DNA from 3 places in the Mesorhizobium sp. B2-3-11 genome. Region 2 is predicted to be linked to each of the others. Evidence: predicted binding sites of a transcription regulator. Region 2 holds the regulator's gene; each other region holds the start of a gene.
What was found. Region 2 encodes PhoB, which activates phosphate uptake and scavenging genes when phosphate is short. Its sites were predicted from a motif close to TGTCATNNANCTGTCAT; they were not measured.

Region 1 (10,410 bases), on a different contig from region 2:
CCTTCGACATCGCCGGCAAGGGCGTGGCACGACCCGACAGCCTGATCGCGGCGCTGAAGCTCGCCAGAAAACTGGCTGACGTCGACGCAAAGGCTGGCACCGCATGAGCGCTTTCGCTTCCGGTCTTCGCGCATGAGCATCGATGGGCTGCCGCCGCTGCGTGACGTCATCGAGCGCCATGGGCTGCAGGCGAAAAAGGCGCTCGGCCAGAACTTCCTGCTCGATCTCAATTTGACCGGCAAGATCGCACGCAGCGCCGGCGACCTGACGAATGCCACGGTGATCGAGGTTGGGCCCGGGCCTGGAGGGCTGACAAGGGCGCTGCTATCGAACGGCGCCCGCCGGGTCGTCGCCATCGAGCGCGACGAACGCTGCCTGGCGGCGCTTGCCGAGGTGTCCGCTCACTACCCAGGTCGGCTGGAGGTGATTTCAGGCGACGCGCTGAAGATCGACTTCGCCGCCCTCGCCTCGGGAACCGACCACGCTCCGGTCCGGATCGTGGCCAATCTGCCCTACAACATCGGCACCGAACTGCTGATCCGATGGCTGACGGTCGCGGACTGGCCGCCCTTCTATGCCTCGATGACGCTGATGTTCCAGCGTGAGGTGGCGCAGCGCATCGTCGCCGCACCCGACAGCGATGCCTATGGCAGGCTAGGTGTGCTCGCCGGCTGGCGCACGCAGGCCAGGATCGCCTTCGACGTCCCGCCTCAAGCCTTCACGCCACCGCCCAAGGTCACCTCCTCGGTGGTGCATCTGGAACCACGCGCGACGCCCCTGCCCGCCGAGGTGAAGAAACTCGGCCGGGTCACGGAAGCCGCCTTCGGCCAACGCCGAAAGATGCTGCGGCAGAGCGTGAAAAGCCTCGGCGGCGAGGCCTTGCTCGAAAGAGCGGGGATCGACCCGACGCGACGTGCCGAAACGCTCAGCGTCGAGGAGTTCGTGCGGCTGACCAACGCGGTCTAGCGCCGGCAGATGTCACGGTCCGCGACGAAAAGGCGTTGTAGACATACCGCTCCCGTGCCGCGGCTTCGATCGCCCGGCATGGCGGGCGTTATCTGGTGCGCGGCGGCCAAGTGCAGACGCTGGAGGGTGATTGGCATCCTGGTCCGCTGATCGTCGTCGAATTTCCCGACATCGAGCGGGCAAGGCGCTGGTACGCATCCGCCGAATATGCGGCGGCGCTGGAGGTACGCGATGCCGCGCTCAGCCGACATCTGATCCTGGTCGAGGGCATGGCGCCCTGACGCCAGTCACACGGTCTTTTCGTCCAACAATCCCGACACGAAATCGAAGAGACCGGGCCGGCGGTCGCGCCGCAGCCGCTCGGCCACGACGATGCCGCGAACCTCGGCGAAGGCACGGTCGAGATCGTCATTGACGATGACGAAGTCATATTCCTTCCAGTGCTCGATCTCGTTGCGGGCGTTCTTCAGCCGCGTCTCGATCACCGCTTCCTGGTCCTCGGCGCGCCGCTTCAGCCGCGCCTTCAATTCCTTCATCGACGGAGGCAGGATGAAGATCGAGACGATGTCGGCACGCATCTTCTCCTTGAGCTGCTGGGCGCCCTGCCAGTCGATGTCGAACAGCATATCGCGGCCCTGCGCCAGCGCCAGTTCGGCCGGCTCGCGCGGTGTCGCATAGCAATTGCCGTGCACTTCCGCCCATTCGAGGAGCGCGTCGGAATCGCGCAATCGCTCGAATTCGCGCATCGTGCGGAAGTGGTAGTGAACGCCCTCGATTTCCGAACCACGGCGTGGCCTCGTGGTGACCGAGACCGACAGTTCGAGGCTGGAGTCGCTCTCCAGAAGGTTGCGCGCGATCGTCGACTTGCCGGCACCCGATGGTGACGACAGGACGAGCATCAGCCCCCGGCGGCGGATGCGGGATCCCATATCCCTGGGAACCATCGGTTCCTTGGCGACCATCGGCTACTCCAGATTCTGGACCTGTTCACGAAACTGGTCGACGACCGCCTTCAGTTCCAGCCCGATCGCGGTGACGGCGGCGGCATTCGACTTCGAACACAGCGTATTCGATTCGCGGTTAAATTCCTGTGCCAGAAAATCGAGCTTGCGGCCGACCGCGCCGCCGCCCTCGAGCAAAGCCCGGCCAGACGCGACATGCGTTTTCAGCCGGTCGATCTCTTCGCGAATATCGGCCTTGGTGGCAAGGAACGCCGCCTCCATGTGCAGCCGGCTTGCATCCAGATTGGCGGATGCGTCCATCAGCAGCCGGACCTGCTCGGCAATGCGTTCGCGGATCGCCGCCGTATCGCGTGACGGGTCGGCTTCCGCGCGCAGGGTCAGTGTCTCGATGGTGTCGATCTGGCCGGACAAAAGCACGGCCAGCGCGGCGCCCTCGCCTTGCCTGGCCTGTTCCAGGCCGTTCAGCGCCACGTCCAGCGCGGCCATGATGGCGGTATCGAGCGCGGCCCGCACTTCTTCGGTTTCGATGGTTTCGGCAACGTCGAGCACGCCACGCAGCGACAGCAATCCGTCAGCCGTCGCGGGCGCAACGCCGAACTGTTCCTGCAGCCGCTTGGCCAGACCGGCGAGATCTTTCAAAAACGCCTCGTTGACGACAGGTTGCGTCTGCGCACTGGCGGCGCGGCCGATGGTCAGCGTCGCCTGGAAATTGCCGCGGGCGAAACGCTTCTGCAGCGTTTGCCTGACCACAGGCTCCAGCCGCTCGAATCCCTGAGGCAGCCGCAGGCGAACCTCGACGCTCTTGCCATTGACGGATTTGACTTCCCAGGCAATCGCGGTGCCGTCATACTCGGCGACGACGCGTGCAAAACCGGTCATGCTCTGCAAATTCATGTCGCCCTGTACACCCCTGGCGCCTTACCCCGAAACGGTTTTCCGGAGGGGCAAGCGCGGCTTAAAATGACCACACCGCGAATGCGTCGAAATCGGACGCCCGGCGTTCCTTCAAATGTCAGGCCGCCGCCTTCCAGGCAACGCCTTTCTTCACCTTACTGGACCGCGCCCGCATCACCGCCGGCATTGCCGTTGTCGCCACCGGTGCCGTCGCTGTCGTCAGCAGGCTTGTCGGAAGCAGGGTTGTCGGCAGCAGGCTTGTCGGCACTGCCGCTGGTACCGGCGGCAGCGGCGGCCTTGGCTGCTTCATCGGCCTGCTTCTTCTGCAGCGCGCGATAGCGGGCGACGTTTTCATTATGCTCGTTTAGGGTCGACGCAAAGACGTGACCGCCCGTGCCGTCGGCGACGAAATAGAGGTCGTCGGTCTTCGACGGATTGGCCACGGCCTCGAGGGCCGCGCGGCCTGGATTGGCGATAGGCGTCGGCGGCAGGCCGCTGATCACATAAGTGTTGTAAGGCGTCTGCTTCTGGATGTCGGACTGGTAGATCGGGCGGTCCACCGGCTTGCCCTTGCCGCCAAACAGACCATAGATGATGGTCGGATCGGACTGCAGGCGCATGCCCTTGGCCAACCGGTTCAGGAAGACAGCAGCCACCCGTGAGCGTTCATCGCCCTTGCCGGTTTCCTTCTCGACGATCGAGGCCAGAGTGACAAAGTCCTCGACGTTGGCCAGGGGCAGATCCGGCGCGCGCCGCTGCCACACCTCATCGACCAGTTTCTTCTGATCGGCGAGCAGCTTTTCGACCATCTGCTGACGCGTTGCGCCACGCGTGAAGCGCAGCGTGTCGGTGGCAAGGCTGCCCTCGGGGGGCGTCTTCGCCGGCATATCGCCGCTCAGGGCGGGTTCGTCGGCGATGCGCTGCAAGGCCTGCTCAACCGTCAGCCCTTCGGGAATAGTCAGCGAGTACATCACCGACTTGCCGCTCTTCAGGAGTTCCATGATGTCGCGCATGGATGCCCTGGGCTTGATCTCGTATTCTCCGGCCTTGAGTGCGGAATCGTTGCCGAAGGCACGCACGCCGAGGCGGAATACGCGGGCGTCGCTGATTAGTCCGCGGCGCTCAAGCTGGTCGGCGATATCCTGGACGCCAGTGTTGGGCTTGACGAGGAAAGTGTCGCCATTGGCGGAAGGGCCGGGCTCGGTAAACTCCTGCTTGCCGAAATAGAGGGCCACGCCCGCCGCCAGAACCATCAGCATCACCGAGGAGATGACGAAGTTCATGAACACGACGACCTGGCTGCGCGAAGCGCGCGAGCGTTTCGGCGGCGGCGTTCCGGCTTCCGGCCGCAGCGCCTCGCTGGCCGTCTTCGGCACGATCGGCCCGGTATTCGCCGGCCTTTGCCTGAATTCTCCGTTGTCTGACGGATTTGTGTTCATTTCGCCCTACCGTTCGATCCCTCAACGAATCCCCTGCGGCAGAGTAGAGGCGAATATGGCAAAATTGACGGCACGCCAAAGCATTGCCCGGTAGCCGGACCGTCAGCCATTATACCGCTGGAAGACGAGCGAGGCGTTGGTGCCGCCGAAGCCGAAGGAATTGGACAGGGCTACGTCGATCTGGCGAGGGCGTGGCTTGTTCGGCACCAGGTCGATCGCGGTTTCGCGTTCGGGATTGTCGAGGTTGATGGTCGCCGGTGCGATATTGTCGCGGATGGCGAGGATCGAAAAGATCGCTTCGGCCGCGCCGGCTGCTCCCAGCAAATGGCCGATCGACGACTTGGTCGACGACATTGAAATCTTGGACGCCGCATTGCCGACCAGCCGCTCGACAGCGCCGAGTTCGATCGTATCGGCCATGGTCGAGGTGCCGTGCGCATTGATGTAGTCAACATCGGCTGGCGTAAGCTTTGCCCGGTTCAGCGCCGCCGTCATGCAACGGAAGGCCCCGTCGCCATCTTCTGCCGGTGCGGTGATGTGATAGGCGTCGCCGGTCAGGCCGTAGCCAGTCACCTCGGCATAAATCTTCGCTCCACGCGCCTTGGCATGCTCGAGCTCTTCCAGCACGACGACACCGGCGCCCTCGCCCATGACGAAGCCGTCGCGGTCGCGGTCGTAAGGCCGCGAGGCCGTTTGCGGGCTATCGTTGCGCTCGGTCGAGAGTGCCCGGCAGGCGGCGAAGCCGGCGAGCGAAAGCCGGGTCACCGGCGATTCGGCGCCACCGGCCAGCATGATGTCGGCATCGCCGAAGATGATCAGCCGGGCGGCGTCGCCGATGGCGTGCGCGCCGGTCGAGCAAGCAGTGACCACAGCGTGGTTGGGGCCTTTCAATCCGTGCCGGATCGAAACCTGGCCCGACACCAGATTGATGATATTTCCGGGAATGAAGAACGGGCTGATGCGGCGTGGGCCGCGTTCCTTGAGGATGATCGCGTTCTCGGCGATGCCCTCAAGACCGCCGATGCCGGAGCCGATCAGCACACCAGTGGCGCAACGCTCCTCCTCGGTTGAAGGCTGCCAGCCGGAATCCTTTAGCGCTTCATCGGCGGCCGCGATCCCGTACAGGATGAAGTCGCCGATTTTGCGAAGTTCCTTCGGCTCAAGAATGGATTCGGGATTGAGCGTACCGTTGGAGCCGTCGCCACGCGGAATGACGTGGGCGATCTTGCAGGCAAGATCGCCCACCTCGAACTCGGTGACGCGCTTGGCAGCGCTGCGGCCGGTCAGCAGTTCCTTCCAGCCGTGCTCGAAGCCCATGCCGAACGGTGAAACCAGGCCAAGGCCCGTGACGACGACACGCCTCATCGCAGGTCCTCCCCGGTGATGACTGCCGAAAGCGTCAGGCCGAAGCCTTGTCAATGTACTTCACCGCATCGCCGACGGTCAGAATGGTCTCGGCTGCGTCATCGGGGATCTCGACACCGAATTCTTCTTCGAACGCCATGACCAGTTCGACCGTGTCGAGGCTGTCAGCGCCCAGATCATCGATGAAGCTCGCCTGCTCCGTCACTTTGTCGGCATCGACGCCAAGGTGTTCGATGACGATCTTCTTGACGCGCTCTGCGGTGTCACTCATTTGGGCATCCTCGTCTTTTGGTTGTCTGTCTTCGTTAGCGGGCGGAATGCCGCTAATCAAGCTGAAAGATGGTCCTGCCGGAAACGCAACGGCCACGGACCGGTTTTTGCCCGAACCGCCGGGTTGCGGGCCGCATTACACGAAAAATAGCCAAGGTCCAAGCCGAAATGGTGGGTTTTCACAGCGCGGCGATGTTACCGCGGACCTTGCTCAGATCCTCGCTCAGATCATCGCCATACCGCCATTCACATGAATGGTCTGCCCGGTTACGTAGGCGGCCTCGTTCGAAGCCAGATAGGCAACGGCGGACGCCACTTCGGCACTGGTGCCCATGCGCTTCGTGGGGATCGCCGCCATGATCGCCTCTTTCTGCTTGTCGTTGAGCTTGTCGGTCATCGCCGATTCGATGAAGCCCGGAGCGACGCAGTTGACGGTGATGTTGCGGGTGGCGATCTCCTGCGCCAGCGACTTCGACAAGCCGATCATACCGGCCTTGGAGGCACAGTAATTCGCCTGGCCGGGATTGCCGGTCACGCCGACCACCGAAGTGATGTTGATGATGCGGCCATGGCGGCGGCGCATCATCGGGTGGGTCAGTTCACGGGTCAGCCTGAAAACGGCGGTGAGGTTAACCTCCAGCACCGTATCCCAGTCGGCGTCCGACATGCGCACGAACAGGCCGTCCTTGGTGATGCCGGCATTGTTGACCAGAATGTCGACGCCCTCGAGATCGGCCTCCGCCTTCTGGCCGAGTGTCTTGACCTCGTCGCGGTTCGACAGGTTGGCCGGGAACAGCTTGACCCGGTCGCCCAGTTCGGAGGCCAGCGTTTCCAGTTTCTCGAGGCGCGTGCCGTGCAGGCCGACGATCGCGCCCTGCGCATGCAGCACCCTGGCGATCGCCTCGCCGATGCCCCCCGTTGCGCCGGTGACAAGCGCCTTGCGGCCGGTCAATTCGAACATTTTTGTCTCCAGGTTGAGAAGAGGGCACCCCGCATAGGGATGGTATCAAATGGCGTTTTATGCAAGCGCCGCCAATGCCGCCTCGACCTCGGCCGCGGAACCTACAGAGGCGGTGGCGATGTCGCGGTTGATGCGCCGCGCCAGGCCCGAAAGCACCTTGCCGGCGCCGATCTCGTAAAGCGTGGAGACGCCGTTGGCGCCGAACCATTCCACCGTTTCGCGCCAGCGCACGCGGGCAACCACCTGTTCGACCAGACGCCGTGCGATCTCATCGGGGTCACTAGTCGGAGTGACGGTGACGTTGGAGACGATGGGCACCACCGGCGCGGCCCTCGCGACGCTCGCCAGCGCCTCGCGCATGATCTCGACCGCCGGTGTCATCAGCGCGGAATGGAAAGGCGCCGAAACCTGCAGCATCAGGGCCCGTTTGGCACCCTTTTCGGTGCACAGTCTCGCCGCCAGTTCCACCGCGGCTCTCGTGCCTGATATGACCAGCTGACCGCCGCCATTGTCGTTCGCCACCTGGCAGGCAGCGCCCTTGCCAGCGCCCAGGGCGGCCTCGGCACAGGCAGCTTCGACATCGGCCTGCTCCAATCCGATGATCGCCGCCATGGCGCCCTCGCCGGCCGGCACCGCCGCCTGCATGGCGTTGCCGCGAATGCGCAGCAGACGGGCGGCATCGGCAACGGAAACGAAGCCGGCGGCGGCGAGTGCCGAATATTCGCCCAGCGAATGGCCGGCGACATAGGCGACCTTGTCCTTCAGCGAGAAACCGCGCGCTTCCAGCGCCCTGATCGCCGCCAGCGATACCGCCATGAGGGCCGGCTGCGCATTGGCCGTCAGCGTCAGGGTCTCTTCGGGACCTTCCCAGATCAGCTTCGACAGGTTTTCGCCAAGCGCGTCATCGACTTCCTGGAAGATCCTGCGCGCCTCTGGAAAGACATCGGCAAGATCCTTGCCCATGCCGACAGCCTGGCTTCCTTGTCCTGGAAAGGTGAATGCGACGGCCATGCGAGGGCTCCCCAGACTTGTTTTGCTTGCCTGATGCTACGAATTTTCCCTGCCTGTGACGCAAGGCAGGCCGCCAAGTCAAGCCCGGTTCAACCCGGCGCCTAATCCGAACCATGCGCCGAGCGCCTGTTCCCAAAGGGCTTTGCGGCGATCACACCTGATGAAAACCGCTCACGAATCGTTTGCTGGCTCTTCTTATTTTCGTCACAGGCGCTAGCTTTGCGTGACAATTATATGACAATCGAATGACGTGGATTGTCTTGGGGTGGGAAGTTAAAGTGGCAAAGAGCTTCAAACGTGCCGGCAACGCCGTGCCGCAGTTCCTGGAAGACGATCCGTCCACCGGCTATCTGCCGGGCCGGCGATGGCCGGTCGTCCGTTACGGGCTGATCAGCCTGGCGATCTCGGCCGTGCTGGTGTTCGCCATCGAACTGATCGTGCGCGGCGATGTTGCCGGCACCGTTTCCTTCTTCCTGCAGCCGTTCAAGCCGGGCTGGACAACCATCGTCGTGTTCGCGCTGGTCCTGATCGGTCTCGACGCGGTCCTCGGGCGCAGTCATCAGAGCCTGATGATCGTGGCGCCGCTGACCCTGTCGCTGGCCTTTGTCGGCCACCAGAAATCGAATTATCTCGGCGATCCGCTCTATCCGACGGATTTTCTCTATGCCCGCCAGATCTTCGCCCTGCTGCCGCTGCTGGTGCGCGAGCGGCCTATGACCGCGCTCGCCATGGTCGCGGGCATCGTAGCCGGCCTGTCCCTGCTCGTCTACGGCTGGCGGCTTTGGCGCCGCAAGGTTCCAGCCCTCAGCCACAAGGGCCGCCTTGCCCGGCTGACGATGGCGGTGCCGCTGCTCGCCTTCTTCGTCTCGATCATGGACTACGCCACTTTCTCGTGGACGCGGGACCGGCTGCAGATCATCCCCATCATGTGGGACCAGAAGGAAAACTATGCCTCCAACGGCTTTGCGCTCGCCTTCGCGCTCAACGTGCCGATGGCGCATGTCTCGGCACCACCAGGCTATTCCGACAAGGCAATTGCGGCCATTGACCGAACCAATGTGACGGCCTCGGTACCTACCGAGAAGCCCGACATCATCGTCGTCATGAGCGAATCCTTCTGGGATTCGACCAAGCTGCCCGGCGTCACCATCACCCCGGATCCGATCCCCAATGTGCGGGCGCTCCGCTCGGGCTCGATGTTCTCGCCTGAATTCGGCGGCATGACCGCCAACATCGAATTCGAAGCGCTTACCGGGTTCTCGAACGCCTTCCTGCCGGCCGGCAGCATCCCCTACCAGCAATATGTACGCACCCCGACGCCGTCGATGGCGACCTTCCTGAAGAGCGAAGGCTATAGGGCACGCGCCATCCATCCAGGCACAAACTGGTTCTGGAATCGCGGCGCGGTCTATGCCGATTTCGGCTTCAACGACTTCAAATCGGAAGAGACGCTGCCGCCCATGGAAAAGCGCGGACCGCTGGCATCCGACGCCGCGATGACCGACGAGATCATCCGCGAAGCCAACGCCAGCGACGACCCGGTCTTCTTCTTCGCCGTCAGCCTGCAAAACCATGGCCCGTATGAACCGAACCGCTATTCAAACCCGACCCACTCGGTGCAAGCCCCGATCAGCCAGTGGGCGCGTGACTCGCTGATCTCCTACGCCGAGGGTTCAGCCGACGCGGACCGCGGCCTCGAGCGGCTGATCGAATGGGCCAAGACGCGCGAGCGGCCAACGATTGTCGCCTTTTTCGGTGACCACCTGCCGCCGCTCGGACCGGTCTATGTCGAGACCGGCTTCCTGAAGGACAATGTCGCGCCACGCAAGGAACCGACACCGCAGGCGGCTCTCGAACACCACGCGACACCGCTGATCATCTGGTCGAACCGCTCGGGCCCGGTCGCGAATCTGGGGACGGTGAGCCCTGCCTTCCTGCCCTATCATATCCTGACCGCCGCGGGCATCACCCACCCCTACTACACCGGTTTCCTGGGCGAGATGCGGGAGCGCTATCGCGTCGTCGACCGCAACTTGTTGCTGACGCCGACGGGCGAGGCGACGTCCGACTGGGCTCGGCAGAAGGAGATCGACCCGGCGATCCGCGATTTCCGTCTGTTGCAATATGACATGATGTTCGGCAAACGCCTCGCGGCACCCGACTTCTTCCCTGAAACGGTCGACAAGGTTGTCTCCCATACGAGTTGAGCCGACCGGTCGGCTCAGGCCCGATGCTCTCGGGCCATCGGTTCAATTCGTCAATTGCAGCTTCGAGAACTTGTTGGCGATCTGCAGGAACACGTCCGGCAGTTTGGTCGGGTCATTGACGGCATAATAGTTGCTCGGGTCGGAAGCGCAGGCGCTGTAAAGCGTACGGTTGGCGGGCGTGTCGGATTGCAGCACCAGAGTATAGATTTGCACCGCCTCGTTCTTCAACTGCGTGCAGACGCTCTTGGTCCAGCCGTCGACATTGCGGGCCGCCGTGGCCTGGTTATCCGACCCGAAGCGGCCACCCGCCAGAGAGCCATAGGATGTGTAGTCGG
Region 2 (10,410 bases):
GACATCAAGGCCGACGGCAAGCCCGTCTACGCCGGCGAGTAATATCTTTCTGGAGGAGCGCCGCCCCGCGGCGCTCCTTTTCAATCAACACAAAGAGCCGAGCTTGACATGAGCGCTGCCCAGGAAGCCTTGCCAGCCATTCGAGGTTCACGCGACGCCACCGTCAGACGGTTCGCGTTGACCGATTCAATCTTCCATGGGCTGACCCGCGCCGCAGCCATTCTCGTGCTGGTGCTGCTCGGCGGCGTTGCCATCTCCTTGTTCGCCGGTTCCTGGCAGGCACTGTCGACCTTCGGCTTCTCCTTTCTGACCACCGAGAGCTGGAATCCCGTCACCGAGAAATTCGGCGCCCTGGCGCCGATCTATGGCACCATCATCACTTCGGCCATCGCTATCCTGATCGCCGTGCCGCTCGGCATCGGCATCGCCATTTTTCTCACCGAGCTCTGCCCGCGTCCGCTTCGGCGCCCGATCGGCATGGCGGTGGAACTGCTGGCCGGCATTCCTTCGATCATCTACGGCATCTGGGGCCTGTTCGTGCTGGCACCGTTCCTGCAGACGACAGTGCAACCTTTCATCATCAGCGTGTTCCATGGCATTCCCGGCCTTAACAGCCTGTTCGCCGGACCCCCTTATGGCATTGGCCTGCTGACCTCGGCGATGATCCTGGCCATCATGATCCTGCCTTTCATCACCTCGATCACCAAGGATGTGTTCGACACGGTGCCGCCGGTGCTGAAGGAGTCCGCCTACGGCATTGGCTGCACGACCTGGGAGGTAACACGCCGGGTCGTCGTCCCCTACACCCGCATCGGCATCATGGGCGGCGTCATGCTTGCTCTCGGCCGTGCGCTCGGTGAAACCATGGCGGTCACCTTCGTCATCGGCAACGCCCACCGGATCAGCGCCTCGCTGTTCGCGCCGGCAACGACGATCTCGGCAACCATCGCCAACGAATTCACCGAAGCCGTCGGCGATCTCTACACCTCCTCGCTGGTGGCGCTCGGCCTGATCCTGTTCGTCATCACCTTCCTCATCCTTGCCATCGCCCGGTACATGCTGATGCGCATCGATGCCCGTACCGGAGTCTGACCGATGTCGACAGCCGCATCGCTTCACCAGAGCCGCAAGCGCAAGAACGGCGTGATGATGACGCTCTGCGTCATCGCCGCCGGCATCGGCCTTGCCTGGCTGGCGCTGATCCTCGGCGCGCTGCTCTATAAGGGTCTGTCGGGCGTTTCGCTCTCGGTGTTCACGGAAATGACCCCGCCGCCCGGTGATGCCGGTGGCCTGCTCAACGCCATCTACGGCAGCATCGTGATGACCATCATCGGCATCGTCGTCGGCACGCCGATCGGCGTGCTGGCCGGCACCTACATGGCCGAATACGGCCGCTTTTCGAAACTCACCACCGTGGTACGCTTTATCAACGACATCCTGCTGTCGGCGCCATCGATCATCATTGGTCTGTTCGTCTACGAATTGATGGTGCGGCCGATGGGGCATTTCTCCGCCATCGCCGGCGCCGTCGCGCTGGCCATCCTGGTCATCCCCGTCGTGGTGCGCACCACCGAGGACATGCTCAACCTTGTGCCGAACGCCTTGCGCGAGGCCGGCACGGCGATTGGCGCGCCACGCTGGGTGGTGATCCGTTCGGTGGCCTACCGCGCGGCGATGTCCGGCATCGTCACCGGCATATTGCTGGCCATCGCCCGCATTTCCGGCGAGACGGCGCCGCTTCTTTTCACGGCGCTGAACAACCAGTTCTGGTCGAGCAACCTCAACGCGCCGATGGCCAGCCTGCCGGTCACCATTTTCCAGTTCGCTCTCAGCCCCTACGAGGAATGGCAGCAACTGGCCTGGACCGGCGCACTCATAATCACATTGACGGTTCTCGCGCTCAGCATCTTCGCGCGCAGCCTGACCGGACGCAGAGAGGACAAATGAGCCAGATGTTGTCTCCAGACATGACGATTGCCACCGAGGCGGCCGCCAAGGCGAAGATCGAGGTCAAGAACCTCAATTTCTACTACGGCCAGTCGAAGGCGCTGAAAGACATCACGCTGTCGCTGCCCGAGCGCAGCGTGACGGCCTTCATTGGACCGTCGGGTTGCGGAAAGTCGACGCTGCTGCGCGTCTTCAACCGCATCTACGAACTCTACCCCAAGCAGACCGCCGAGGGTCAGGTGCTGCTCGACGGCCAGAACGTTCTCGACCGCTCGCAGGATCTCAACCTATTGCGCACCAAGATCGGCATGGTGTTCCAGAAGCCGACGCCGTTCCCGATGTCGATCTATGAGAACATCGCCTTCGGCGTCAGGCTCTATGAGAAGATCGGCAAGGCAGAGATGGACGGCCGTGTCGAGCAGGCGCTGAAGCGCGCCGCGCTGTGGAACGAGGTCAAGGACAAGCTCAATGCCAGCGGACTCAGCCTGTCGGGCGGCCAGCAGCAGCGGCTTTGCATCGCCCGCACCGTGGCGGTGAAGCCGGAGGTCATCCTGCTCGACGAGCCGGCCTCGGCGCTCGACCCATTGTCGACCGCCAAGATCGAGGAATTGATCGACGAGTTGCAGGCCGACTACACGATCGTCATCGTCACCCACAACATGCAGCAGGCCGCGCGGGTCTCGAAGCAGACGGCTTTCATGTATCTGGGCGAGCTGGTCGAATTCGACAAGACCGAGAAGATCTTCACGTCGCCTCGCGAGAAGCGCACGCAGGACTACATCACCGGCCGCTTCGGCTGATCTCACGCATACGAGGACCAGGATCATGGCCGAACACACAGTCGCAGCCTTCGACGAGGATCTCGGACAGATCAGCAAGCTGATCAGCGACATGGGCGATCTTGCCGGCACGATGGTCGGCGGCGCCACCAAGGCGCTGCTGAATTCCGACAATGCGCTGGCACAGCGCGTCGTCTCCGATGACGCCATCATGGACGCGCGCCAGCGCGAACTCGACGATCGCGCCATCACCCTGATCGCCAAGCGCCAGCCGATGGCCGACGATCTGCGTCATGTCGTCGGCTCCATCCGCATGGCGGGCGATCTCGAACGCATCGGCGACCTTGCCAAGAACATTGCAAAGCGCGTCGGCTCCGTCGGCCTTACCGCCACCCCGCGCGATCTGTCGCACTCGATAGATTCCATGGCGCAGCTGGTGCTGATCCAGGTGCAGGGGGTAGTCGAGGAATACGCGGCAGGCGATGCCGCCGCCCTCGCCAAGCTCAGGAATGACGACGAACGCATCGACATCAAATACACTTCGGTGTTCCGCGAACTCCTGACCTACATGATGGAGGATCCCCGCAACATCACGGCTTGCACGCATCTTTTGTTCTGCGCCAAAAATCTCGAACGCATCGGCGACCACGTGACCAACATTGCCGAGAATGCATATTATGTGCTGACCGGTACCCAACTGCCCGCCAACCGTCCGAAGCAGGACGAGACGGCGATGTCGGTGCCGGCGGCTTGACGGCAGGGATGATCGATCGATGATCGCGCCACGCATCATGGTGGTGGAGGACGAGGAGCCGCTCGGTGTGCTCCTCCGCTACAATCTCGAATCCGAGGGTTACCAGGTCGAGGTGGTGACACGCGGCGACGAAGCCGAGATACGCCTCCAGGAAAACGTGCCCGACCTCCTGGTGCTCGACTGGATGGTGCCGGCGGTTTCCGGCATCGAACTCTGTCGGCGCCTGCGAATGCGGCCCGAGACCGAGAGGCTGCCGATCATCATGTTGACGGCGCGCGGCGAGGAGAGCGACCGCGTGCGCGGCCTCTCGACCGGTGCCGACGACTATCTGGTCAAGCCGTTCTCGACACCGGAATTCATGGCCCGGGTCAAGGCGCTGCTGCGCCGCGCCAAGCCGGAAGTGCTGTCCAGCGTGCTCAAGGTCGGCGACATCGTGCTCGACCGGGAATCGCACCGGGTCTATCGCAAGAAGAGCGAGATCCGGCTCGGACCGACCGAGTTCCGGCTGCTCGAATTCATGATGCGTCATCCCGGCCGCGTGTTCTCGCGCAGCCAGCTGCTCGACAATGTCTGGGGCGAGACGATCTATATCGATGAACGCACCGTGGACGTGCATGTCGGCCGGCTGCGCAAGGCGGTCAACAACGGCCGTATGCCGGACGTGATCCGCACCATTCGCGGCGCCGGCTACGCGATCCGCGAAGACTGAAATCAGGCTACATTCTTGCCCGGAACGCCGGGCCTCGCCAGCACGCCCGGCGCGAAAATCTCCTGGTCCACGAAGGTCAATGCGCGCATAGCGCAACCTTCGCGGATGAGCGGCAGCTCGTTCGGCTCGGTGTCGAAGGAAATCGATTCCGAATGCTGGCCGCCGGCGGTCTGGCCGATGGCCTCGCGCAAGGCCGGCTCGATCAGGTCGAAGGCGGCGGCGCTGACGCCGACCATGGCGACGGGTGCGGGATCGATCAGCGCGAACAGGCTGCCCAGCCCATAGCCCAGCGCCTCGCCGGCCTTGCGATAGGCTTCGCGCTCCGGTCCGTCTTTCTCCCTTGCCGTCGCGGCGAGTGTCCGCATCTGCGCATCGCTGACATCTGCGACCGGTTCGGCGTCCTCGCCAAGCTGCCTGGCGTTGCGCCAGATGGCGTAGTTGCCGGCATAGGCCTCGACGCAGCCGCGCCGTCCGCAGCGGCAGAGCGCGCCTCCCGGGCGATGGATCATGTGGCCGAACTCGCCTCCCGATGAATGCGTGCCGGTGAACAGCTCGCCCTTCAGCACCAGGCCCATGCCGATGCCGTGCGAGAGCAGGATGGCGATGAAGTCGTCGCGGTAGCGTTCGGGGTCGCGCCAGCGCAGCGCCACCGCCATCATGTTGCAGTCGTTCTCCATGGTGGCGGGGATGCCGAACTCGGCTTCAAGTATGTCGGCGAAGGGAATGTTCGTCTGCGGCGTGATCGGCGACCACAGCATCGCACGCGCCTCGCTGTCGGTGATGCCCTGGATCGCCAGCGCGATGCGGGCAATACTGCGGACGTCGAGATCGGGGTCCTCGAGGCGCCGCCGCACTATTGCCGTGCATTCGCCGATCAGCGCCTCGCGCGACATGGTCAGCGTGTCCAGCCGTCGCTGTTCCTCGGCGACCACCTGGCCGGAATAATCGATGACGGCGACGGACAGGAAATTCAGCGACAGCACCACGGTCATCACAGCCGCGGCCTCGGGGTTGAGGCCAAGGCCAACCTGCGGCCGGCCGCGTTTCAGTGAACCGGCTTCGTTCGGCTTGCCTTCGGTCAGGATACCCTCGTCGATCAGGTCGGCTGATATCGCCGATATGGTCGAGTGGCTGAGGCCGGTGGTGGCGGCGATCTCGGTGCGCGAGGGCTGACCACCCTGACGCACGGCTGCAATCACCATGGCGCGGTTGCGCCGGCGCAGATCGTCGTGGCGGATTCCGACCGACATGCTTCCCACATCCTCCCCGTCGCCGCGGTTCTTGACACCCCCTCGAACCTCTCCGGCAATGGGCCGAATACTGGCAGATGCGGCAGGAGCTGTCATTTATTTATTGCGGGACTCGAAAAAAGGCTCCCGGCACCTCAAAATCCATCAGAATCGATGTTGACAGTGTTCCGACGATGGATCAGTATTTTTTCGAGGCTCGAAAAAATAGGGCCTTTGTGCCGGCCTTCGGGCCAGTTTGGTCGCGCCATACGCGGCGCAGGGAGGATATACCATGAAGAGATTCACAGTCGCCATCCTGGCGGGTGTCGCCATGTCGCTGACGCTGGCGTCGGTGGCGCAGGCGAAGGACAAGGTCATCGGCGTTTCGTGGTCGAATTTCCAGGAAGAGCGCTGGAAGACCGACGAGGCCGCCATGAAGAAAGCGATCGAGGCCGCGGGCGACAAGTACATTTCCGCCGATGCGCAGTCCAATCCCGGCAAGCAGCTGACCGATGTCGAAAGCCTGATTTCCCAGGGCGCCAATTCGCTGATCATCCTGGCGCAGGATGCTTCGGCCATCGGCCCAGCGGTGCAGAAGGCGCTCGACGAGGGCATTCCGGTCGTCGGCTATGACCGCCTGATCGAGAACAAGGACGTCTTCTACCTGACCTTCGACAACAAGGAAGTCGGCCGCATGCAGGCTCGCGAGGTGTTCAAGGTGAAGCCTGAAGGCAATTACGTCTTCATCAAGGGCTCGGGTGCCGACCCGAATGCCGACTTCCTGTTCTCGGGCTCGATGGAAGTGCTGAAGGAAGCCATCGACAGCGGCAAGATCAAGAATGTCGGCGAAGCCTATACGGACGGCTGGCTGCCCGCCAACGCCCAGAAGAACATGGAGCAGTTCCTCACCGCCAACGACAATAAGGTCGACGCCGTGGTCGCGGCCAATGACGGCACCGCCGGCGGCGTCGTCGCGGCGCTGACGGCGCAGGGGCTCGCCGGCACCGTGCCGGTCTCTGGCCAGGACGGCGACCACGCCGCGCTCAACCGCATCGCGCTCGGCACCCAGACCGTGTCGGTGTGGAAGGATGCGCGTGAACTCGGCAAGAACGCCGCCGAGATCGCCTCGCAGCTCGCCGACGGCAAGAAGATGACCGACATCGCCGGCGCGAAGGACTTCACGACGCCTGGCGGCAACACCGTCAAGTCGCTGTTCCTGACCCCGGTCGCCATCACCAAGGACAATCTCAACCTCGTCATCGACGCCGGCTGGATCAAGAAGGACGAAGTCTGCGCGGGCGTCGCCGCCGGCAGCGTCGCGGCCTGCAACTGAGTTTGACCGCTTGAAGAATGAAGGCGCCGCGGCCCCAAGCCGCGGCGTTTTCTCAAAAAGATTTGTGTTTCCGCATCACGCGGATAGCTTCTAGGCTGGGTTCGGCATCCGTGTCAGACGGCCAGCCGGTTGGAGGAAATCATGACCGACACGACGTCCAACCTGCAGGCCGATACCGCGCGCGCCTCGGAACTCGGCGCGGTTGCCCGGTTCCTGAAAGCGACCGAGATCGACACCCGTATGCTCGGCATGATCGGCGCCCTGCTGCTGATCTGGGTCGCGCTGCATGTGATTTCGAGCTTGCGTCTTGGCGTCAATCCGTTCGATTTCGACAGCCGCACGTTTCTGACGCCGCGCAATCTGTGGAATCTGTCGGTGCAGACGTCCGCGGTCGCAATCATGGCCTGCGGCATGGTGCTGGTCATCGTCATGCGCAACATCGACCTGTCCGTCGGTTCCGCCGAGGGCCTGATCGGCATGGTCATGGGCTTTGCCCAGGTGCATTTCCTGGTCCGGTTCGTGGGGCTTGAACTCGGCAATCCATGGATTTGGGTGCTGGCACTGGTCATCGGCCTGGCGCTCGGCCTTTTGATCGGCGCCTTCCAGGGCTTCGTCATCGCCTATCTCGAAGTGCCGGCCTTCATCGTCACGCTGGGCGGCCTGCTGGTCTGGCGCGGTGCCGCCTGGTGGGTCACCAGCGGCCAGACGGTGGCACCGCTCGACGCCACCTTCCAGCTGATGGGCGGCGGACCGGCCGGATCGATCGGTGCGACCTGGAGCTGGGTCGTAGGCATCGTCGCCTGCCTGGCCGTCGTGTTTGCGCTGTTCAACGGGCGGGTGCAACGAAAGCGGTTCCGCTTCCCGCTGCGGCCGATCTGGGCCGAGACGCTGCTCGGCGTCGTCACCTGTGCCGTCATCATGGGCGCGGTGTGGCTGGCCAACTCCTATCCGTGGCCGATCGGCATCGTGAACCGGTACGCGGCCGCCAACAACATCACCGTGCCGGAGGGCGGGCTATTCATCGCCCACGGCATCGCCATACCGGTATTGATGGCCGTCGCCGTCGGTCTGGTCATGACCTTCATCACAAAACGCACCCGTTTCGGCCGTTATGTCTTTGCCATCGGCGGCAATCCGGAAGCGGCCAACCTCGCCGGCATCAACACGCGCTGGATCACCATGAAGGTGTTCATGATCATGGGCGTGCTGGCCACGATCGCCGCCGCCATTTCGTCGGCCCGGCAGAACTCGGCCACCAATGTGCTTGGAACATTGGATGAGTTGCTCGTCATTGCCGCGGCCGTCATCGGCGGCACGTCGCTTGCCGGCGGCTCGGGAACGATCATCGGCGCCATGCTCGGCGCGTTGCTGATGCAGTCGCTGCAGTCGGGCATGGTGCTGCTCGGCGTCGATTCGCCTCTGCAGAGCATCGTCGTCGGCGCCGTGCTGGTCATCGCGGTGTGGCTCGACACCGTTTACCGCAAGCGCGTTTAGGGAGGCATCACCGTGATTGACAAGACTGCTCCTGCAGCCACCGCGCTGGTCGACATGCGTAATATCTCGATCGCATTCGGCGGCATCCGTGCCGTCGACGATGCCTCGATCGATCTTTTCCCCGGCGAGGTCGTGGCGCTGCTCGGCCACAACGGCGCCGGCAAGTCGACGCTGATCAAGATCCTGTCCGGCGCCTACAAGCGCGACTCCGGCCAGATATTCGTCAATGGCGAGGAGGCAGCGATCTCCAACCCGCGCGACGCCAAGAAATACGGCATCGAGACGATCTACCAGACGCTGGCGTTGGCAGACAATGTCGATGCCGCCGCCAATCTGTTCCTCGGCCGCGAGCTGATGACCGCCTGGGGCACGCTCGACGACGTCGCCATGGAGGCCGAGGCGCGCAAGGTGATGGGGCGGCTCAATCCTCGCTTCCAGCGTTTCAAGGAACCGGTGATCAAACTATCGGGCGGACAGCGCCAGTCAGTGGCGATCGCACGCGCCATCCTGTTCAACGCCCGCATCCTGATCATGGACGAGCCGACGGCGGCACTCGGCCCCCAGGAAACGGCACAGGTCGGCGAGCTGGTCAGGCAGCTCAAGTCCGACGGCATCGGCATCTTCCTGATCAGCCACGACATCCACGACGTGTTCGAGCTTGCCGACCGGGTCTGCGTGATGAAGAACGGTCAGGTCGTCGGCACGGCACGCACCACGGATGTCACCCAGGACGAGGTGCTGGGCATGATCATCCTGGGTAAATGTCCTCCAGGTGCCATACCGGGGCCGGGTGCGCTGAAGATCGCCGCCTGAGGCCGGCCAGGCTGCTCGGGCACGCGCCGTTGCCGTTCACATGATATGCCAGTGATCACGATGGCTTGGCCTGACCATTGTGTTGGCCCGGTGACTTGCCCATAAAGGTCCTGTTTGATCGTGGACCGCATCATCCGTTGAAGAAGCTTTTTCCAATCGTCGCGTTCATTGCCGTTGCATTGATCAGCATGACCATGGCGGGATTCGCTTATTTCGCGACGCAGGAAGCCGCCCGCATCAAGTTCGAAGGGGCGGCCGATGACGCCCTCAATCGGATCGAGAGCCGCATCGACCTGCATCTGTCGCTGCTGCGCTCGACGAAGGCCCTGTTCGACGCGCGCAACGGCGATATTTCCCAGAACGAGTTCAAGGCCTTCTTCAAGGCGCTGGATGTCGACAGCAATTTCGGCGGCCTGCGCGGCATCGGCTTCCTGCGGCTGGTCAAGACGGGCGACGAGGAAACGGTCGAACGCGACATCCTCCACGATTTCGGCGCCAGCCATCCGGTCTATCCGGATACGACGCAGCCCTGGCGCACGCCGATTGCGCTTTTCGAGCCGCTGGATCCGTCCAACCAGGCCAGCATCGGCTACGACATGTTCAGCGAGCCGGTGCGGCGCGCGGCGATCGAAAAGGCAATGGCCGACGACCAACAGCATGCAAGTGGGCTGGTGCAGCTCGGCCAGGGCACGGGTGCCGCGCAGACCTTCACCGGCTTCCTGGTCTTCGTGCGGCTCAACGTCGAAACGGCGCCGGAGGTCATCAACGCATCGCGCTCCTCGACCGCCGGCTTTCTCTATGCCGCCTTCCGCGCCCGGGATCTGTTCCAGATCGCGCTGAGCCGCACGCCGCTGCTGCCGGTCAACACAGAGATCTATGACGGAACGGCAAACAGCGACAATCTGTTGTTCCGCTCGGAGACGCCACCGGCTTCATCCTTGGGAGACCGGCTGCTGGCCACCCGCAAGATGACCGTGGCGGGGCGCCCGTGGACCGTGTTGTTCAGGCCGACCAGTGCCTTCTCGCAACCCTCGTCGCGCGCCATCCCTGTGATGCTGGGACTGTTCGGCCTGCTCCTGGCCGGCGCCATCGCGCTGGTGGCGCGCTATCAGGAGCGAGCCTATGACGCGGTGTCGGCCTTGCATGAAACAACGGAAAAGAGCCTGCTCGAAAAGGACCTGATGCTGCAGGAGATGAAGCATCGCATCAAGAACTCGATCACCAGGGTGCTGGCGATCGCCCGGCAGACGGCGTCGCGGGCAACCGACGTCAATGAGTTCTCCAATTCCTTCTCGGCCAGGCTGCAGGCGATGGCCGCCTCGCAGGACATGTTGACGCGCTCACGCTGGCAG
Region 3 (10,410 bases), on a different contig from region 2:
GGCCTGCAGCCTTGCCGCGCGCAGGCCGCGCACGCCCGCCAGCTCGGCGATCTCGCCCTTGGCGCCGGTCGCCAGCCCGATCAGGTCGACGATCGTCTCGGTGGCGTGGGCGACAAGGTCGGGCGAGAGCAATGCCGGTCCCGCTTCCAGGAAGCCGCAATAGCGCTTGAGCATATCGAGCGCTTCATTGTCGGCGCCGATGGTCAGCGCCAGGCGATCCTCGAGATGGGGGAAGGCATTTTCCAGGATTTCGCGGGGCACCACGACATTGGTCCAGACATTTCGGTCGCCGCCGGTCATTTCCAGCGCTTCCGAAGCCGAGACCAGCGCGCCTTCGCCCCTGCCGATGCTGTAGTCGCGGCCGGTCTGCACGCCGCTCAGCTTGGTGTCGCCGTCGTTGACCAGCAGCAGGTAGCCGTCGCGGCCGTCATCGGCGATGTTGCGTGTCTTGCGGCTGGCGTGCCTGATCGTCCCTGCCATCCGCCCCAGCACCAGCGGCCCGATGGCGGTGGCTTCGATATCCGCCTGGAACGGCACGTTGCCGGAGATGGCGTATTCGACCGACCATATCTCCGCGACATGGATGTCCTGCCAGAGCGCGAAGCGCGCGCGGTCGTCGAGATGCGGCGGCAGGTCGACCGATGAGAAGGCGTTCTTTTTCAACGACCAACCGGCCTTTCCCGCGCACGCGTCTTCCCTGAAGCCGCACCGTATGGGACCGATTTGCCTCTTGTCCAGAGGCGGCGTTATCAATGCCCTGCGGGACAATTTCAGTGCCGCCCAGATCAAGGATCCGATCCGATTCGCCGGCCCCGCGTTTTTTTCAAATGCGCGGAACATGCAGCGGCATGAGAATCACCATCCGACGCGCGCATCGCGGTCGCCCGGTCGGCCGGGTGTTGCTAGAACGTGATCTTCACGGAAGCGGCACTCCGGTTGGCCGGGCCGTGGTGGACGGCCTCGATGTTGTTGCCGTCCGGGTCGAGCAGGAAGGCGGCATAATAGCCGGGATGATAGGGCCGCTCGCCGGGCGCGCCATTGTCCGTGCCGCCAGCCGCCAGCCCGGCCTTGTGGAAGGCATCGACCATGGCGTGGTCCCTGGCCTGGAAGGCCAGATGATGGCGGCCGGTCAGCTTTCCCTGTGCGGCCCGGCTGTCGACGCTGGAGATGAACAATTCGTCGGCCCAGAAATAGTCCTCGCCGGTGCCGCCGATCGGGATACCGAGCACCTGGAAGAGCGCCTCGTAGAAACGCCGGCTGGCGGGGAGATCCCGGACCACGAGCTGGAGGTGGTCGATGAGCCGGCCGCGATGCAGTTCCATGAAAGCTCCTCCTCGCAAGGCCTCGAATTTAGGCGCGGGCGGCAAGGCGTCAACGCGGGGCGCCTGCATCTGCTGACAACCAGCGACAATTTTTTGGGCCCGACGGAACTTTTCGGCTGACCGGAAGTTTGGTGGCGCGGCGGGGAGGATTGCGATTGGATTGTTTTCAGAGGCTTGAAGCCCTGGTCGACGGCGCAGGCGCCGACGGCATCGAGGAAGCGAACGCATTGCTGCGCCGGTTCAAGGACAGGTCCGAAAAGACGGCGCGGGCCATCGACGAGTTCATGCTGGACTTCAAGACCTTGGTCTTCGTCGTCGAAACCGGCGAAGAGGGTTTCCAAAAGCCGATCCGCAAGCTCGCCCGCGCCAGGCTCGCGAAGCTCAAGCAACTGGTGAACGTGCCGGCGTAAGCTTGGCTAACCCTTGGCCAGCGCCGCCAGCCGTGGAATGCCCTCGCTCACCGCGCGACGGTCGGCCAGCGTGAACGACAGCCGCAGCGTGTTGCGGCCGGTGCCGTCGGCGTAGAAGGCATTGCCGGGCACGAAGGCGACGCGCGCCTCCTTCACCGACCGCGCCAGGAGTTCCGTGGCATCGGTGCCTTCCGGCAGCGTCACCCAGACGAACATGCCGCCTTCCGGGCGGCTCCAGCTCACGCCGTCCGGCATGTTGGCTTCCAGCGCGCCAAGCAGGCCGTCGCGGCGCTCGCGATAGGCGCCGATGAGTTTTTCCACCTGGCTGTCGAACACGGATTCGGCGACGCGGTGCATCACCATCTGGTTGACCGACGGGCTGTGCAGGTCCGAAGCCTGCTTCATCAGCACCAGTTTTTCGACCACGTGGCGCGGCGCGCAGACCCAGCCGACGCGCATGCCCGGCGACAGGATTTTCGAAAACGAGCCGCAATAGAGCGTGCGCGCCTTGTCGATGCCGCCGGGGCGCGCGCAGTCGAGCGCCAGGATCGGCGGCACACCCTCGCCGTCATAGCGCAGCGCCCGATAGGCGGCGTCCTCGATGACGGCGATGTCGAGCTCGCCGGCAAGGTCGAGCACGGCCTCGCGCTGCTTTCGGTCCAGCGTGGAGCCGGTCGGGTTGGCGAAGTCGGGCACCAGATAGGCGAATTTCATCCGCCCGCCATTGGCGGCGGCAGCGGTGTGGTAGGCCGCCGGTGTCATGTTGCCGCCTTCGGGCCGCAGCCGGTCGTAGCGCGGCTCGTAGGCGTTGAAGGCCTGCAGCGCGCCGAGATAGGTCGGCCATGTCACCAGCGCGGTATCGCCCGGCGACAGGAACAGCTTGCCGAGATAATCCAGCGCCTGTTGCGAGCCGGAGGTGATGAAGATGTTGGCCTCGTCGCAGGCAATGCCGAGCTTGCCCATCTGCCCGGCAAGCCAGCGCCGCAGCGGCAGATAGCCTTCCGAAACCTGGTACTGCAGGGCCGCCCCGGCTTCCGCGCCGCCCAGCACATCGCCATAGGCACCGCGGATGGCGTCGGACGGAAACAGCGACGGATCGGGAATGCCGCCGGCGAATGAAATGATGTCGGGCTGGTCGAGCAGCTTCAGCAGCTCGCGGATTTCCGACGCCTTCATACGCGACGAGCGCGAAGCCAACAGGTTCAAAAGGGTCAAGACATGCCTCCCCGACGTTTTTTTATAGGTCAACCTGACTGACCTATATCCGGTTTGCCGGGCGATTTGAATAGTGCCTGAAAGGCTTCCGCTATACGCCAGTCGCCGTTACAGCCGGAACCGGCGACAGCGTGCTGGCGTCCGCTAAAGGCTCTTCTTGTAGCTGGCGGTGAAGCCCAAGCCTTCATAATTGGATGTTGGCCATAGCGGATGAGATACGGCCGTCCCCAGCGGCAAGGTTCAGCTCCCCCTTCCCCCTTGTGTGGGGGAAGGTGGCCTCGCGAAGGGAGGTCGGATGAGGGGTATTCCAGCTTGGCAACATGCTTCTCGCGACACCACATTACACTGAATTATCAACGGATTATTTCTTTCGGCACCCCTCATCCGTCTCGGCGCTACGCGCCGATCCACCTGCTCCCACAAGGGGAGAAGGAAGGGGCGTCACCGCTCGCGAAATTGGATGTGACAATGGGCTAGCAACTATAGCCGCCACCGCTGCCGCACAGCACCACCGATCAATCCCCGTCCCCTGCAGGCCTGGCCTTGCCGCACTGCGCCAGCACCTTGCCGATGGCCGCGCTCGATCCCTTCAGCGGAAAGTTGATAGCGCCATATTTGGCCGCGCTGACCGACACGTCCCCATTCGAGCGCAGCAGGTCGAGCAGCGGATCGGCCTTGGCGAGATCGACCACGAAATCATTGTACATGGCCTCCAGTTGCAGCGTCTTCGTCACCGTCTTGCCATCGGCCTTGAAGTCGAACGAACCGCTGATGCCCGGTTCCAGTTGCTGGCCGCTGGCACCCAGGTCGTAGCTCAGAACCGGATTGTCGAAGCAGGTCAGCATCAGATGCGCGTCGCCTTTCGGCCCGCCGCAGACGGAAGCCGTCAGCACGCTGCCGCCCTCGTCTTCTTCCATCTTCGCGCTCCAGCCGCAGGACGCGGCAAAGGCTGGCTGCGCGCCAAGCAATGCCGCCAAGGCTCCGGCGGCAACGACATATCTTTTCATGACTTCCCCCTTCGGGCATTTGCAGCACCCGCCGGCAGCATATAGGAAAAGGCGTTGAATGGCATTGCATGTGCGGGGCGCCTTGGTGTCGAGAGCTTGTATTCGCCTGTGTCTTGTGACAGCCGCCCTGGTGGCCTCGCCGCTCGCCGCGCAGGCCGAATGGAAGCCGGTCGAGAAGGTCGAGACCTATGCCATTTCAGGCCAGTCCGGGCTGGAGCTCTACCGGTCGATCGGCGAGAACGGGCCGAATGCCGGCATTGCCCGCGCCATCGCCCACACCAATTTCAAGCTGACCTGGACCAGGGATTATCAGGCGCATGCCGGAGCCTGCGTGCTGGTTTCGGCGAAGCCCAAGCTCATCATCACCTATACCTTGCCCAGCCCCTCATCGCCGCTGCCCTCCGCCATCCAGAAGAACTGGGAGGTTTTCCTCGCCGGTGTCAGCGCCCACGAAAAGGTGCACGGCGCGAGCATTGTCGACATGGCGCGCAAGATCGAGGCGGCGACAGTGGGCCTGACCGTTCCCGACGACCCAAAATGCAGCAAGATCCGGGTCGAGATGACCAAGCGCCTGTCCGCACTCTCGCAGGCGCAGCGCCAGGCAAGCCGCGATTTCGACCGCGTCGAACTCGGCCAGGGCGGCAATCTGCAGAAGCTCATTCTTGCGCTTGTGAATGGCGGCTGAGAAGGCCACCGCGCCCTGCGGCGCGGCGGCATATCCGTGGTTCGCTCGGCCTACCGGCTGAGGTCCAGCGCCGCGCTCAGATCCCCCATCGGCGGCTCGCCATTGGCGGCCAGCGCCTTGTCGCGGGCAACGATGCCGGTCAGTACCGGCAGGTCGTAGCGCGCGGTGATGAAGCGCAGGATCGATGTCGTGTCGTATTGCGTGTGGTCGACCGTGCCCATCCTGGCATAGGGCGAGACGATGAAGGCCGGGATGCGGTTGCCCGGGCCCCAGCGGTCGGCCTTGGGCGGCGCGACATGATCCCAGAAGCCGCCATTCTCGTCATAGGTGACGACCACCAGCATGTGGCCCCATTGCGGGCTCTTCTCCAGATGCGAAATGAGGTCGGCCAGATGCTGGTCGCCGCTGGCCACGTCGGCATAGCCGCCATGTTCGTTGAGATTGCCCTGCGGCTTGTAGAAACTCACCGCCGGCAGCTTGCCGTCGTCGATCGCCTTGATGAACTCGGCGCCATTCAGGCCGCCGTCCCTCAGATGCTCGGTGCGCGCGGGGGTGCCGGGCGCGTAGGCGGCAAAATAGTTGAACGGCTGGTGGTGGAACTGGAAGTTCGGCACCGGCGTCGCGTTCTTGCCGTCCAGCGTTGCCTGCCAGGCGCCGGCATACCAGGCCCAGCTCACCCCCTTCAGCGACAGCAGATCGCCGATGGTGATGTCGTGCTGCGGCGGCAGCGTGGTGGGCGCGGCCGGGTCGGCCAGCGCCTTGTCGCTGCCCTCGGCCGGCTTGTTGGCGCTCGGTTGATAGGGCGGCTGCATGGTGTTGACGGCATGGAAGTCGGGCGTGATGGCGCCGTCATTGACGAATTTCGGTACGCCGCCGAGTGCCGAGGCCGGCGAATTGTCAGCGACCTTCAAGGTTGTGCCATCGGCCTCGACCACGGCGATCTGGCCCTTAATCGGGCTGGTGTCGGCGTGGGGGTAGACCGGTGTACAGGCGCAGGCGAGCTGGAAATGGTTGAGGAAGGAGCCGCCGAAGGCGCCCTGGAAGAAATTGTCGGCCAGCACATACTTCTTCGCGACCTGCCACATCGGCAGGATGGAGCCATCATAGTGCCCCATGACCAGGCCGCCGGAATCGGCCCAGGCAACGAATTTGTCGTTCTTGCCGCCGTCGATCTGCATCTGCTCCTGGTAGAAGCGGTGCCACAGATCATGGGTGATGACGTTGGTGCCTTCGTTGAAGCCCTTGGGATCGTCAATGGCGAAGGCAGCGTTGGCGAGGTGCGCGGTCTCAGCCTCCGTCACCACGGGCGTGACGCCCTTTCCGGTCAGCCCGCCCCAGGCCGGCGGCAGTTCGGCCAGCGGCTTGCCGTCGCGGTCGAGCTGGCGCGCCTGGTCGGCCGAGACATTGGCCAGCCCGTTGGCGCCGGGGAAGCCGCCATAGAGATTATCGAAGCTGCGGTTCTCGGCATAGATGACGACGACAGTGTCGATCTTGTCGAAGCCGGGAGGGGCGGCATTGACCGCGAGGGGAAGCAGGGCCGAGCCGGCCAGGCAGAAGGAAGTGAGGAGTTTGAGCCTCGTCATCGGAAGACCTCGTGGCTTGACTGTGGCTGGAGGGGCGCGGGAACCATAGGGGCAGCTAACGTGGATGCCTTGTCACCTTTGTGACATCCGCCGCCGCGGCGAACACGGTTTCGTGAGCACTGGAGCCGGTCATCAATCCGTTGCACTCCATTCCTATTTCCGGGCCAAAGCGGACCATTCCCATGACGACGGGACGATGAAAAAGACGACGAGACGATGGAAAAGCCTGATGATCGCGATTGCCGCGATCTCGACCTTTGGCTTTGCCGCGCCCGCGAATACGGCGGATGGCGTCCATCCCGGTCCGCTATCGCGCGCGCAAGCTTTCGCGCGCGCCGAGGCGCTGACCGCCTTGGGGCGAAAAATGTTCTTCGACCCGGCGCTGTCGGCCTCGGGCAGGCAGGCCTGCTCGTCCTGCCATGATCCGCGCCATGCTTTCGGACCGGCCTCGGCCACGCCGGTCGAGATGGGCGGCCCGAACCTCGACCAGCCCGGTGTGCGCGCGGTGCCCTCTCTGCGCTATCTCCAGGCCGCTCCCGCCTTCACCGAGCATTTTTACGATTCCGACGACGAAGGCGACGAGAGCGTCGACAACGGTCCGACCGGCGGCCTGACCTGGGACGGCCGCGCCGACCACGGCAAGGATCAGGCGAAAATCCCCCTGCTCTCGCCCTTCGAGATGGCCAACAAGGATGCGGGGGCTGTCACCGCCGCCCTGCGTAAATCGGCCTATGCCGACGAGTTCAAGGCAAACTTCGGCAACGATGTCTTCGACCGCCCGGGCGACGCCTTCGACGCCGCCGCCGAGGCGCTCGGCACGTTCGAGCAGAGCGCCGCCGATTTCTACCCCTATTCCAGCCGCTACGACGCCTTCCTCGCCGGCAAGGCGACATTGTCGGCGCAGGAACGGCGCGGCCGCGCCCTGTTCGAGGACGAGGCGAAAGGCAATTGCGCCTCCTGCCACCTCAGCGAACCCGCCAATGACGGCGAGCCGCCGCAGTTCACCGACTTCGGCCTAATCGCCATCGCCGTGCCGCGCAATCCGGCCATCCCGGCCAACGCCGACCCCGCCTATGCCGATCTCGGCCTGTGCGGCCCGCTGCGCACCGATTTTCACGGCCGCACCGGCTATTGCGGCCTGTTCAAGACACCGACGCTGCGCAACGTCGCGCTGCGCAAGAGTTTCTTCCACAACGGCTACTTCCACACGCTGCGCGACGCCGTCGCCTTCTACGCCAGCCGCGACACCGACCCCGGCCACTGGTATCCCAGGAATGCAGACGGCATGGTGAGGCAATACGACGATTTGCCAAAGGCTTACTGGGGAAATCTCAACCAAGACCCACCCTTCAACGGCAAGAAACCCGGCGACAAGCCGGCGCTCAACGACACCGAGATCGACGACATCGTGGCGTTTCTGCAGACGCTGACGGATGCGGATCAGACGGCGAAGCGGTCGCGGTGAACTGGGAAGCCCCGCCATAGTGGGTCGCTGGTTGACTGGCGACTAGCCGAATCCCTCCCTCGCTTCGGCATCCTAGGGCGGAGCAAGGAGCGAAGCGACGCGGCGCAGACCCTAGGATCCATGCCGCGACGCTTGCGACGGATAAAAACGGTGCCGAACCTGGCTCCAAACTCCGACGAAACGCCATCAAACCGCTACCAACCTGTTCCGCGAAACAGCTCGAACCATTCCGGATTGGTCTTCTCGATTAGTTCGATCTTCCATTGTCGCGACCAGCGCTTCAGCGATTTCTCGCGTTGAATGGCGTCACGAATGTCGAAATATTCCTCGTACCAGACCAACCGCTGCACACCGTAGCGCCTGGTGAAGCGCGAACCTTCGCCGGATTTGTGCTCCGGCATGCGGCGACCGAGATCGTTGGTGACACCGATGTAGATGGTGCCGCCCTTCTGGCTCGCGGTCATGTAAACATAGCCGGTCATGCGTTGACGGTAACCGCCAACCCATCCGGGGACTATCCTCGTTCGCCGTATTTTTTCGGCCCACGTCGCGGCATGGATCCTAGGGTCTGCGCCGCGTCGCTTCGCTCCTTGCTACGCCCTAGGATGACGAAGGGAGGGAGGGCTTCGGCTAGACTAATCCGAGAGGTATCGGACTGAAGCCAGCCGCCTCTCACAGCGCCCGGATGACGCCCCCATCCACCCGGATATTCTGCCCGGTGATGTACCCGGCCCCTTCCGAAGCCAAAAAAGCAATGGTCGCGGCGATCTCCTCGCTCGTCCCGTAGCGTTGCATCGGCACGTTGTCGCGGCGCTCTTCGGTGGCGGGCAGGCTGTCGATCCAGCCGGGCAGCACATTGTTCATGCGCACATTGTCGGCCGCATAGGTGTTGGCGAAAATCTTGGCGTAGGCGGCAAGGCCGGCCCGGAACACGGCCGAGGTCGGGAACATCGCGCTCGGCTCGGCCACCCAGGCCGTCGAGATGTTGATGATGGCGCCGCCCTTCTGCTTGACCATCTGCGGCGCCATGATGCGCACCGGCCGGATGACATTCATCAGGTAGACATCCATGCCGGTGTGCCACTGCTCGTCCGTGATCTCCAGGATCGGCGCGCGCGGCCCATGGCCGCCGCTGTTGACCAGCACGTCGATGCGGCCATAGCGCTCCAACGTGAGGTCGGCGAGACGCTGCAGGTCGTCGTTCGACTGGTTGGAGCCGGTGACGCCGAGCCCGCCAAGCTCCTTGGCCAGCGCCTCGCCCTTGCCGGACGAAGACAGGATCGCCACCTTGAACCCATCCGCCGCCAGGCGCTTTGCCGCCGCCGCGCCCATGCCGCTGCCGCCGGCCACGATGACGGCTGTCTTTTCTACACTCATCGGATTTCCTTTTCAGATTGGCGAGAGCCACGGTTTCAGCGGTCCCTATAGCCGGTTTCGCCGCGCGGTTCGAACGAGAAAGCCTGAATCGAGCTGCAGAAAACTTGCGCGGTGAGCCGCGCCCTACCCCTCCACCGTCTCCAGCACGGAGAGCAGCGTGCCTTCCATGTCGGGCTCGTCGCCGGAGCAGACGCACAGCATTTCGGCGTCGCCCTCGCCCACCGAGAGATAGGCATGGTCCATGGTGGAATCGATGTAGACGCTCTCGCCCGCTTTCAGCCGCACCGGCGCGTATTGGTCGGTGTGCAATTCGATCTCGCCCTTGAGCACGATCAGGAACTCCTCGCCGGCATGCCGGGTCAGCGGACCGAACTCTTCCGGCGTGCGGGCGCGTGCATAGGCGTGGATCGGCACCATGCGCTTGCGCACGAGATCGGTGGCGAGATACCGGTAGTCGTAGTTGCGGGTCAGCTGGCGCAGTGTGTTGGACTGCGAGGTCACCGAACGGCGGGTGCGCGCCGCCGGCTGCTTGCGGTCGCCGCTGAGCAGCTCCGTCACATGGATGCCGAGCCCTTCGCAGATCTGTAAAAGCTTGTCGTAGCTCAGCGACATCTGGTCGTTCTCGACCTTGGACAACGTCGACACCGCGACGCCGGTGAGAGAGCTGACCTCCTGCAAGGTCCAGCCATGTCTTTTTCTCAGGGCACGCAGACAATCACCGAGATTCGGTTGCTCCGACATTGTCAGCTCCATGAAGCGGCGGCACGTCACTACCGCGGGGTTCACCCTAGGTAGTCGAACTCGAGCGGGCCATCAACAACATCAATGATTTTCTTATACGCTAAATATTGACTGGATACGAAATTATTTTTACGACTGATGGATGCAGTCGGATTCTCCCACCAAGATCATCGTCATCGGCGGCGGCATCGCCGGTCTCTCCCTTGCCGCCGAGGTGGCGGACTGGGCCGATGTCACCGTCATCGAGCGCGAACCGCATCTCGGCTACCACGCCAGCGGCCGCTCCGCCGCTCTGTTCACCGAGACCTATGGCAACCGGCTGGTGCGCGGGCTGACGCTGGCCAGCCGGCAGGCGATTGTCGAGGGCGGTTTCGTCGCCCATCGGCGTGGCGCGCTGCACGTCGGCTGGGTCGGCGACGATGCCGCCATCGACCGGCTGGCTCATGAATTGCAGGCGCTGGTGCCGAGCGTACGCCGTCTGTCGGCGGCCGAGCTCCACGGGCTGGTTCCGGTCATTGCCAGGCAAACCACCTGCGGCGGCGTCTATGAGCCGGACGCGGTGGATGTCGACACCGGCAAGATGCTGGGGTCCAGCGCCTCGTCGC

Region 1: a site for PhoB is predicted at 8,092-8,108, ahead of FJ960_RS11655 (LTA synthase family protein). Genes of this name have one in related genera too.
Region 3: a site for PhoB is predicted at 6,293-6,309, ahead of FJ960_RS10590 (acid phosphatase). Genes of this name have one in related genera too.

What each region holds. Positions count from the first base shown of each region.
Region 1 covers NZ_VFVS01000007.1:22,390-32,799, reverse strand. Annotated here, with positions in the region: gene pdxA (4-hydroxythreonine-4-phosphate dehydrogenase PdxA) at 1-107, shown strand, start outside; gene rsmA (16S rRNA (adenine(1518)-N(6)/adenine(1519)-N(6))-dimethyltransferase RsmA) at 133-966, shown strand; partial or broken gene FJ960_RS11695 (DUF1330 domain-containing protein) at 1,002-1,247, shown strand; gene gmk (guanylate kinase) at 1,254-1,910, opposite strand; gene FJ960_RS11685 (YicC/YloC family endoribonuclease) at 1,932-2,822, opposite strand; gene mltG (endolytic transglycosylase MltG) at 2,978-4,261, opposite strand; gene fabF (beta-ketoacyl-ACP synthase II) at 4,364-5,626, opposite strand; gene FJ960_RS11670 (acyl carrier protein) at 5,661-5,897, opposite strand; gene fabG (3-oxoacyl-[acyl-carrier-protein] reductase) at 6,120-6,857, opposite strand; gene fabD (ACP S-malonyltransferase) at 6,915-7,868, opposite strand; gene FJ960_RS11655 (LTA synthase family protein) at 8,114-10,075, shown strand; gene FJ960_RS11650 (pilus assembly protein) at 10,118-10,410, opposite strand, start outside.
Region 2 covers NZ_VFVS01000004.1:84,912-95,321, reverse strand. Annotated here, with positions in the region: gene pstS (phosphate ABC transporter substrate-binding protein PstS) at 1-42, shown strand, start outside; gene pstC (phosphate ABC transporter permease subunit PstC) at 109-1,092, shown strand; gene pstA (phosphate ABC transporter permease PstA) at 1,096-1,947, shown strand; gene pstB (phosphate ABC transporter ATP-binding protein PstB) at 1,944-2,747, shown strand; gene phoU (phosphate signaling complex protein PhoU) at 2,773-3,480, shown strand; gene phoB (phosphate regulon transcriptional regulator PhoB) at 3,500-4,189, shown strand; gene FJ960_RS07695 (ROK family protein) at 4,192-5,439, opposite strand; gene xylF (D-xylose ABC transporter substrate-binding protein) at 5,711-6,751, shown strand; gene FJ960_RS07685 (sugar ABC transporter permease) at 6,893-8,245, shown strand; gene FJ960_RS07680 (ATP-binding cassette domain-containing protein) at 8,300-9,058, shown strand; gene FJ960_RS07675 (CHASE domain-containing protein) at 9,196-10,410, shown strand, end outside.
Region 3 covers NZ_VFVS01000006.1:74,608-85,017, forward strand. Annotated here, with positions in the region: gene FJ960_RS10560 (AraC family transcriptional regulator) at 1-663, opposite strand, end outside; gene FJ960_RS10565 (VOC family protein) at 903-1,322, opposite strand; gene FJ960_RS10570 (hypothetical protein) at 1,478-1,732, shown strand; gene FJ960_RS10575 (PLP-dependent aminotransferase family protein) at 1,739-2,908, opposite strand; gene FJ960_RS10580 (hypothetical protein) at 3,463-3,954, opposite strand; gene FJ960_RS10585 (DUF922 domain-containing Zn-dependent protease) at 4,013-4,639, shown strand; gene FJ960_RS10590 (acid phosphatase) at 4,690-6,222, opposite strand; gene FJ960_RS10595 (cytochrome-c peroxidase) at 6,452-7,687, shown strand; gene FJ960_RS10600 (GIY-YIG nuclease family protein) at 7,882-8,169, opposite strand; gene FJ960_RS10605 (SDR family oxidoreductase) at 8,360-9,064, opposite strand; gene FJ960_RS10610 (XRE family transcriptional regulator) at 9,188-9,805, opposite strand; gene FJ960_RS10615 (FAD-binding oxidoreductase) at 9,948-10,410, shown strand, end outside.